Regions from separate parts of the Streptomyces sp. NPDC059828 genome, predicted to be linked through region 1. Evidence: riboswitches for the same ligand, from Rfam matches in the RefSeq annotation. Region 1 holds a riboswitch; each other region holds the start of a gene.

Region 1 (3,268 bases):
ACTTGAAGCCGTTGCGCTGGGCCATCTCGACGGCGTCCAGGGTCTCGGTCAGCGAACCGATCTGGTTGACCTTGACCAGCAGGGCGTTGGCGGTGCCCTCCTCGATGCCGCGGGCGAGCCGCTCCGGGTTGGTGACGAACAGGTCGTCGCCGACCAGCTGCACCTTGGTGCCGAGCTTGTCGGTGATGACCTTCCAGCCCGCCCAGTCGTCCTCGAACAGCGGGTCCTCGATGGACACGAGCGGGTACGCGGAGACGAGCTCCTCGTAGTACTCGGTCATCTCGGCGGCGGAGCGCTCCTTGCCCTCGAAGAGGTACTTGCCGTCCTTGTAGAACTCGGAGGCGGCCACGTCGAGCGCGAGGGCGATGTCCTTGCCGGGCGCGTATCCGGCCTGCTTGACGGCCTCGATGATCAGGTCGAGGGCCTCGCGGTTGGAGTCCAGGTTCGGGGCGAAGCCGCCCTCGTCACCGAGCCCGGTGGACAGACCGCGCTCCTTCAGCACCTTCTTCAGGGTGTGGTAGACCTCGGTGCCCCAGCGCAGCGCCTCGGAGAAGGACTCCGCTCCGATCGGGGCGATCATGAACTCCTGGATGTCCACGTTGGAGTCGGCGTGCGAGCCGCCGTTCAGGATGTTCATCATCGGCACCGGGAGCAGGTGCGCGTTCGGACCGCCCAGGTAGCGGAAGAGCGGCAGGTCGGAGGCCTCGGACGCGGCGTGGGCGACGGCCAGCGAGACGCCCAGGATGGCGTTGGCGCCGAGCGACGCCTTGTTGTCGGTGGCGTCGAGGTCGAACATCGCCTGGTCGATCAGGCGCTGCTCGGTGGCGTCGTACCCGACGAGCTCCGGGCCGATCTGCTCGAGCACGGCGAGGACGGCCTTCTCGACGCCCTTGCCCATGTAGCGGTTCTGGTCTCCGTCACGGAGCTCAATGGCCTCGAACGCACCGGTGGAGGCACCGGAGGGCACAGCAGCACGGCCGGTGCTGCCATCGTCGAGGCCGACCTCGACCTCGACCGTGGGATTGCCTCGGGAGTCCAGGATTTCCCGGGCTACGACGACGTCGATGGACGGCACGAGCATCTCCTTCTGGGATGTGTCGCTAGGAGTGACGCCGCTGCCGCAGCGTCGGTGCAGGGTCGCTTTGGCCTTGCGACATGAGCCTATCCGGACCGGGGGCCCCGGCCTGCCGGTGCCCGGCCCGTGGGACGAAAAAGGGAGGCAAACCAGCAGAAACCCCGGCCCGGGTGCACCTGCCGTGTCCATAGCGCTACGGGGGGAAGGGAGCGTACGGACACGGCGAGGTGCGGTGCGCCGGGCCGGGGTTGCCGGGGGACGGGGATGCCGCGAGGGGTGTCACCTCACGGGTCCCCGGTGGGGGGAGTCCCTGGGCAGGGGCCCCTGAGCGGAAGGAGGCCCCGAGGTTCTGCCGGGTGGGTCAGCGCAGGTGGAGCAGCTGACCGGGGTGGATCACATCGGCGTTGCCGATGATGTCCTTGTTGAGCTCGAACAGCTTCTTCCAGCCGCCCTTGACCTTCTTCGCCTCGGCGATCTTGCTGAGGGTGTCACCAGGCTTGACCTTGTACTCGCCGTCACCCTTCTTGACCGGGGCGGCGGAGCGCTGGGAGCGGGTGGTCGGGGCCTCGGCGCGCTTCGGGGCGGCGGGCTTCGCGGCCGGCTTCTTGGCGGGCTCGGTCTTGGGGGCCTCGGCGGTGCCGCCGTTGTACGGGGTGCTGGACAGGCTCACACCGCAGTTCGGCCACGCGCCCTTGCCCTGGCCGGCCAGGACCTTCTCGGCGATCTGTATCTGCTCGCCCTTACTGGCCTGGTCGGCGGTGGCGGCGAAGGCGGTACCGCCGTAGGCGGCCCAGGTGGAGGCCGAGAACTGGAGGCCGCCGTAGTAGCCGTTGCCGGTGTTGATCGACCAGTTGCCGCCGGACTCGCACTGGGCGACGGCGTCCCACTCGGAGGAGGTCGCCGCGGAGGCGGTCCCCGAGATCATGAGCGGCGCGGCGATGGCGGCACCGGTGACCCCGGCGGCGTAGGCGGCGATACGAGCAGTGCGGGCGTTCGGGCGGCGGCGCTTGCCCTTGCCGGAAAGCAGCATGAAGTGATCCCCTCACCGACGCCTACGAGGTGAGCTGTCGGGTTCGGGCCGATGGGGTGTCCCCCTGTCCGTCGATCGGGTGTCCGACGGAACCGGAAGACGAGTTGCCCGGCCGCGCGGCTTTGCGCGCGGCTTCACCCCAAGCCGTTCCGGGCCCTCATCGGGCCGGCACGGCACTTACCTTGGGTCCCCCGCTCCTGCCTACGGCGCTTGAACGCGACGGCTGTTCCCTTCGACCGACGGCAGGATTCGGCGTGACGGTCGACGGGGCCCGCGTATGGCGAGCGGTCAGACCGTAAACACACGTCTCCCCGATGTTCAAAGGAGGAACATCGGGGAGAAATCGCCCATATCTGACGGAGCCTGATGTCCGTTTTTGCAGGTGAGAGGGTAGATGGCCCCACTTGGCGGCCATCCGGGGTCAGTTGACCGGAAGAGACTCATGTCTCACTTTCACAGAAGCGGACATAAGCTCCCTTACCACCCCCGCCAACTACTCCTGCTCGGGGGCGAGATCGAGACTCTGGCCGGGCAGGATGAGATCGGCGTCGATCCCGACGACCTGGCGGTTCCCCTCGTAGAGCGCGGGCCAGCCGCCGGGCACCTCGTGCGCGTCGGCGATCGTCGAGAGGCTGTCGCCGGGGCGGACGGTGTACTCATCCGATGCACCGGCGGCGTCTCGTGCCGATGCGTCACCTCGTGAGGCATGGCCGCCGTATTCACGCTTATCGTCCGAATTGCCCGCCTCGTCCACCTCGCCTGCCGTGCCCGCCTCATCCGCCTCATCCTCATTGGCAGGAGTGCCGCGATGCTTGCCGGTGCCGCTGCTCTCCCCCTGGGAGGCGTCGGCGGACTCCGAGGTGCCGTCGTCGCCGGTCGGGGGCTCCGCGGACTCCGAGGCGTCCGTGGAAGCGTCGGGTGAGGTCGGCGAGGCAGAGGCCGGTGCCGAGGCCGACGGCTCCGGAGTGACGGCGTCGGCGCCGTCACCGAACGTCGGCGGGTCCGCCTCTTCGCCGGAGTCGCCGGAGTCGCCCAGCGTCTGGTCCTGCGCACCCAGGTCACCCGGGTCGACCTGCGGCGCGGTCGAGCTCTTGACGAGCCCGGTGACCGTGGCGCAGCTCTCCCACGCCGACGAGCCCTCCGTGGCGAGGACCTTCTCCGCG
Region 2 (3,268 bases), on a different contig from region 1:
CTCGGCGAGATGTACGTCGCCGATCCGCGCTTCGCGAAGAACTACGACCGCCACGCGGAGGGCACGGCGGAGTTCGTGCGTGACGCGATGAAGGTGTACGCGGAGCGCCATCTCAGCGACGACTGAGACCGCTCAGCCGACCCGCGTAGGTACCGCCCCTGCGGTACGGTCACCAGGAGGGCCCCCTGGTGACCATCACCCGGTGACCACGCCCTTCCCCCGCGCCGTAGTCCGGTTGGCCGACGGCGACTCGCCTCCGGGCGCGCCTGCGGCCAGCCTGGTGGGACGCGGCTCCGTCCGCGGCCGTGGGCGGAGCGGGCAGGAGAGCAGTCTTGGCACAGTACGGCGACGACGAAGGCTTCCGGCGCAACACCGGCGGCCGTGTTCTCGTGCTGCTGCTGCCCTGGCTGATGATCATGGCCGGTGTGGTCTTCGACCTGTTCACCCCGGAGACCTACCGCGCCTCGCCGCTCTTCGCCGCCGCTCCGCTGCTCGCCGCCCCCTTCTACACCTGGCGCGGCACCGTGATCGCCATGGTCGCCAGTGTGCTGACCGTGCTCGGGCTGAACATCTACAACGGCACGGTGGGCCAGGTGCCGCCGGCCACCGAGGTCCTGACCGTGCTCACGGTGTCGATCGTCGCCCTCTACATCAACCGGGTACTCCGCCGCAGCGGTGAGCGGCTCGCCTCCGCCCGAGTCATCGCCGAGGCGGCCCAGCTCGCTGTGCTGCCCGAGCCCGCCGAACGGATCGGGGGGCTGCAAGTGGCCGCGCGGTACGAGGCGGCGCAGGCGGACGCGTTCATCGGCGGGGATCTGTACGCAGTCCAGGACACCGCGTTCGGTGTCCGTCTGGTGGTCGGGGACGTCCGGGGCAAGGGTCTGGACGCGGTCGCGACGGTGGCGGTGCTGCTCGGGGCGTTCCGTGAGGTGGCGGATGAGGAGTCCTCGCTGGAGAGGATCGCGCAGCGTCTGGAACGGGCGCTGGCCCGGGAGCACTCGCGGGCGCACGGACTCGACGAGGTCGAGGGCTTCACCACGGCGGTCCTGGCGGAGATCCCGCACGACGGTAGTTGCGTCCGGATCGTCAACCGGGGCCATCCGCCGCCCATCGTGCTGTACGCGGACGGCGTGCTCGACATGCTGGAGCCGAGTCAGGACGCGCTGCCGCTGGGTATGGGGGATCTTGCCCACTGGCCCGACCGTGCGGACGAGGCCCCGTTTCCGCCTGGGGCGACGCTGCTCCTCTATACGGACGGACTGTCCGAGGCCCGCGATCACCACGGGACCTTCTACGATCCGCGGGCGCGGCTCGGGGGCCGTCTCTTTCCCGGGCCCGAGGACCTGCTGGACGCGGTCGTCGCCGATGTACGTCGACACACGGGTGGCGGGCTCACGGACGACATGGCACTGCTGGCGGTCGGCAGGCCGGGTGTGCGGCAGCCGGTGCGGCGCAGGACGATGCCGGTGGTGTCCTGAGGCCCTGAGGCTTCCTCGGCCTGCACCGCATGATGAGTCGTCAGATATTCAACGGTGAACAATGTGGCGTGAGAGGCGGTCAACTCGCCCGATTCACCCAGCTAATGGGCGGTTGGTCCAGGCCGAAAATCGTTAATGATCAAGTGGAACGGCTTGGAATAGAGCCTCGGCGTCTATTAACGTTCGATAACGCAGCGCGGTTGTCCCAGTCGTCGCAAGAGACGGCACCGTGCGCACGCGCCGAATCCCGCAAGGGAACCGGGGAACCACCACTTGGGGTGAATCGGACACTTCGTGTGCCCGTAGGAGACCTTCCTGCTCCGAACCCGTCAGCTAACCCGGTAGGCGAGAAGGAAGGAAAGGAGCACGCCTCCGTGGCGTCCAACGAGCCTGCCCTCCAGGGGATTCCCACCACCGAGTGGGCCCCGTCCGCCGAATGGATCGCTTCCGACGGGGCGGAGGAGTGGAACCCGACGGAGGAGTCCGTCCGTCCGGTTCGCGGCAGGCACCGTGTCGTCAAGCAGCGGGGCGGCCTCGCCCGGAGCTCCACCGTTCTCGGTGTCGGCGTGATCGCAGCCGTCGGCGCGGGCGGCATCGCCACCGCGCAGGACAAGCCGGCCGTCTCCATCTCGCTGCCCGACACCATCACGGACAACCTCCCGGATGCCGAGTCCCTGCCCGGCGTGGGCTCCCTGATTTCGGACGACGGCTCCGACGAACAGGGCACGGACAGCGCGGCAGGCGCACCGCTCACCGCCATGTCCCTCGCCACCACCACCGACACCGCAGAGCCGGTCGGCACCCAGCAGGGCACCGCGGGCGAGGCGCTGCGCGCCCGGATCCTCCAGCAGGCCGAGCAGCAGCAGGCCAAGGTCGAGGCGGAGACGCGAGCGGCTGCCGAGAAGACCGCCGCGGAGAACGCCGCGGCCGAGGCGAAGAAGCAGCAGTCGGAGGCGGAGGCCAAGGCCGCCGAGGTCCAGCGCGAGGCGGAGGAGGCCGCTGAGGCCGCCCGGCTCGCCAAGCTCGCCGCGAGCTACTCGCTGCCCACGTCCTCGTACACCCTCACCTCCACCTTCGGCGAGGCCGGCTCCATGTGGTCGTCCGGCCACCACACCGGTCTCGACTTCGCGGCCCCCACCGGCACCCCGGCCAAGGCCGTGCACGGAGGGACCGTCAAGTCCGCGGGCTGGTCGGGCGCGTACGGCTACCGCGTGGTGCTGGAGCTCGAGGACGGCTCCGAGGTCTGGTACTGCCATCTGTCGTCGATGACCGTCGGCGCGGGCCAGGAGGTCGGCACCGGCGACACCATCGGACGCGTCGGTGCGACCGGCAATGTCACCGGGCCGCATCTGCACCTGGAGGTGCACACCCCGTCCGGCGAAGGTGTGGATCCGGCCGCCTGGCTGCGGGACAAGGGCCTGACCGTCTGACCCCGAGTCGCCAAGGGCTGTCCGCCCGGACACGGCCTAGTGCCGGTAGGGGTTGTAGTCCTCGTAGTCCCGGTGCGGCGGAGGTATCCGGGCGCGCCCCGTCGCCCTCGCCGCATAGGTCAGGGCCGGTGTCGCGACATGCTTGCGCTGCCAGAGGTGATGCAGCAGCTCCTGCTCGCGCGCGATGAAGTCCGGCCCTGCCGTGCCCCGGTGCGCCTGGTACCGCAGAAAGGCCAGCGAGGTCGCGAACGTCTCGTACTCGGAAACGGCACGGGCCGCAGCGCTCCCGTGGATGCGCGCCGCCGTGTCGCGGGCCAGCGTGCGCGCCCGCATCGAGGACAGGGCGAGCGGCTCGACGGG
Region 3 (3,268 bases), on a different contig from region 1:
AACTGTGCCTCGTCGTGCTCGGTGTCGGCGACATAGCCGGTGATCTGCGCTCCGGCGCCCGCGTTCGTCCAGAGGTTCTTGGGACGACGGCTCTCGTTGCGCTCGATGACGGCGTTGGCGGCGGAGAGGATCGTCTGGGTGGAACGGTAGTTCTGCTCCAGCAGGATCGTGGTGGCGTCCGGATAGTCCTCCTCGAACTGGAGGATGTTGCGGATCGTGGCGCCGCGGAAGGCGTAGATCGACTGGTCGGCGTCACCGACGACGCACAGCTCGGCGGCCGGCAGGTCCTCGTATCCCTCGCCGACCAGCTCACGCACCAGGGTGTACTGGGCGTGGTTGGTGTCCTGGTACTCGTCCACCAGGACATGCCGGAAGCGGCGCCGGTAGTGCTCGGCCACGTCCGGGAACGCCTGGAGGAGATGGACGGTGGTCATGATGATGTCGTCGAAGTCCAGGGCGTTGGCCTCGCGCAGCCGCGCCTGGTACATCCGGTACGCCTCGGCCAGCGTCTTCTCGAAGCCTCCCCCGGAGCCTCCGGCCTGGGAGCCGCCCCCGGCCACCTGATCGGCGAACGCCTCCTCGTCGATCAGCTCGTTCTTGAGGTTCGAGATCTTGGCGCTGAACGACTTCGGTGGGAACTTCTTCGGGTCGAGGTCGAGATCGCGGCAGACCAGGGCCATCAGCCGCTTCGAGTCGGCGGCGTCGTAGATCGAGAACGACGAGGTGAAGCCGAGCTTCTTGCTCTCGCGGCGCAGGATGCGGACGCAGGCGCTGTGGAAGGTGGAGACCCACATCGCGTTGGCGCGGGGGCCGACGAGCTGCTCGACCCGCTCCTTCATCTCGCCCGCGGCCTTGTTGGTGAACGTGATGGCCAGTATCTGCCCTGGGTGGACATTGCGGGTCGCCAGCAAGTGGGCGATCCGATGGGTCAGCACCCGGGTCTTTCCGGAACCGGCTCCGGCCACGATGAGCAGCGGCGAGCCGGTGTGGACGACGGCGGCGCCCTGCTGTTCGTTCAGGCCTTCCAGCAGCGCGGCGGGGTCCACGGCCGGGCGTGGCACACCGCTGCGGTAGTACTCGTCCCTGGTCGGGGGCACGTCGAAGCGACCCCCGAAGAGGTCGTGAGGGACGTCCTCGGCGGGGGCGTGCTCGTCGGGCTCCGGAGGCGGGGGCTCCTCCGAGGCCGCGGAGCGCTGGAGGCCGGCCAGGAAGCTGTCGTCAAAGAGGCTGCTCATCGCTCTACGAGTCTAGGCCGCCGCACTGACAGCCCGCCGCCGCCTTCGCCTCAATCACGCGTCTCGATCACGCCAATCCACGCTCGTCACATTCTGTGAAGTTGCGGCCACGACACGCCAAGGTCACGGAAATGTATCGGACATAATGCGCACCGACCTTCACACGAGCGCCACAGTTTGGCTAGCGTGCTCGCCAAGGCAGCCCGTACCCCCGCGGCGACCAACGCCAATCGGGCAGCTCGCGCCGAATCCGACCATTCCGCAAGGAAGGTGAGGAACCGGGGACCCAACTCTCCTGTGCCCACCCGCACAAGAGGGGCCCCACCGGGGTGAATCGGGCCACGTTGCATCAAGGCCCGTAGGACAACCTTCCGTTCCGTCCGAACCCGACAGCTAACCCGGTAGGCGGCAAACGGAAGGAGATGCCTGCCTTGGCATCGCATCGCAAAGCGCGTGCCCACACGGGTACACGTACGAAGAATCCCGCCGTCGGGTTCACGACGGCAGCCATCGCGGGCGTCACCCTGCTGTCCACGCAGAGCGCCCAGGCCGAACCGCAGCCCAGCGTCGAAGAGGTCCAGAAGAAGGTCGACGACCTCTACCGCCAGGCCGGAACCGCGACCCAGCAGTACGACCGTGCCAAAGAGGAAACGGCGCAGCAGCGCCGCGAGGTGGACCAGCTCCTGGACAACGCCGCGGAGCGCACGGAGTCCCTGAACGAAGCCCGCCGCGCGCTCGGTTCGTACGCCGCCGCCCAGTACCGCACCGGAACGGTCACCCCGACCGCCGCGCTGCTCCTCGCGGACAGCCCGCAGGAGTACTTCGACCAGACGCGCCTGATGGACCGGCTGTCCGAGGAACAGCGCGAAGCCGTCACCGACTTCGAGGAGCAGCGGTCCGCGGCGGCGGATCAGCGCGCGGAGGCGACCAGGAGCCTGGAGACGCTCACCGACTCGCAGGCATCGCTGCGCAGCACCAAGGAGACGGTGCAGCGCAAGCTCGCCGAGGCGCGGGAGCTGTTGTCGAAGCTGACGGCGGAGGAGAGGGCACGGCTCGCGGAACTGGAGCGCCAGCGGGAGGAAGAGGCACACCGCAAGGCGGAGGCGAAGGCCAGGGCCGAGGCAGCGGCCAGAGCGGAGGCCGAGGCCCAACGCCGGGCGCAGCAGGAACAGGAGCAGCAGGGCACGGGAACCGGCGCGGGCACCTCCGCCGGCTCGTACGCCGCCAAGGCGCAGCAGGTGCTGTCCTTCGCCCGCAGCCAGATCGGCAAGCCCTACGTCTGGGGCGCGACCGGACCCAGCTCCTACGACTGCTCCGGCCTCACCCAGGCCGCCTGGCGCGCGGCCGGCGTCGATCTGCCCCGCACCACCTGGGACCAGATCGAGGTGGGTCAGCGGATCGCGGCGAAGGACCTCGTCCCCGGCGACCTCGTGTTCTTCTACGACGACATCAGCCACGTCGGGATCTACATCGGCAACGGGCAGATGATCCACGCCCCGAAGCCGGGCGCGAACGTCCGCGAGGAATCGATCTACTACATGCCGATCCACGGGAGCGTGCGGCCGGCCTGAGCGGGATCACGCTGCGGCCCGGCCGATCGGGGTGGCCTGGCCGCTGCCTGCGGGCCGAACGCATGAGCGCGAAGAAACCCCGCCAGGGACGACCTGGCGGGGTTCGGCTTCACCGAGCTGCCGGGATCACTCCCTGTTCAAGGCAGCTCGCAGACAGGCGATCAGATCGCCGGTCGGCACCTCGGTCCACGTGGCCCCTGGCACCCCCACGCGCATGACCTCATGACGCGCCTCGTCCAACTCATGCACCAGGACCTGGCGGCTCGTTCCGTCCAGCGGATCCACCCGCAGCCGGACGGCCCCGTGCGAGATCGTCGGGAACATGCTCCGCAGCACGTCATCCGCATGGAGGCGACGCAGAAGGTTCCGCTCTCCTCGGTGGAAGTCGGACGACAGGAGGTCGGACCACTGCGCAGAAATGAGCTCCCCGCTGTCGAGTGCCCTGGCGAACTCATCGAGCTC

The links. A riboswitch is a leader RNA that binds a small molecule or an ion and turns the genes downstream of it on or off. The one in region 1 is predicted to bind cyclic di-AMP.
Region 2: it holds a riboswitch for cyclic di-AMP, as region 1 does, so the genes downstream of both, ACFV6V_RS10680 (M23 family metallopeptidase) here and ACFV6V_RS28390 (transglycosylase family protein) in region 1, are expected to answer to the same signal.
Region 3: it holds a riboswitch for cyclic di-AMP, as region 1 does, so the genes downstream of both, ACFV6V_RS17530 (NlpC/P60 family protein) here and ACFV6V_RS28390 (transglycosylase family protein) in region 1, are expected to answer to the same signal.

The regions. Positions count from the first base shown of each region.
Region 1 is NZ_JBHWIW010000063.1:25,688-28,955, reverse strand. Features, by position in the region: gene eno (phosphopyruvate hydratase) at 1-1,081, opposite strand, end outside; gene ACFV6V_RS28390 (transglycosylase family protein) at 1,437-2,105, opposite strand; cyclic di-AMP (ydaO/yuaA leader) riboswitch at 2,110-2,324, opposite strand; gene ACFV6V_RS28385 (transglycosylase family protein) at 2,599-3,268, opposite strand, start outside.
Region 2 is NZ_JBHWIW010000012.1:111,226-114,493, forward strand. Features, by position in the region: gene ACFV6V_RS10670 (MerR family transcriptional regulator) at 1-126, shown strand, start outside; gene ACFV6V_RS10675 (PP2C family protein-serine/threonine phosphatase) at 333-1,478, shown strand; cyclic di-AMP (ydaO/yuaA leader) riboswitch at 1,707-1,841, shown strand; gene ACFV6V_RS10680 (M23 family metallopeptidase) at 1,853-2,908, shown strand; gene ACFV6V_RS10685 (PrsW family intramembrane metalloprotease) at 2,945-3,268, opposite strand, start outside.
Region 3 is NZ_JBHWIW010000026.1:17,470-20,737, forward strand. Features, by position in the region: gene pcrA (DNA helicase PcrA) at 1-1,235, opposite strand, end outside; cyclic di-AMP (ydaO/yuaA leader) riboswitch at 1,468-1,659, shown strand; gene ACFV6V_RS17530 (NlpC/P60 family protein) at 1,658-2,806, shown strand; gene ACFV6V_RS17535 (hypothetical protein) at 2,933-3,268, opposite strand, start outside.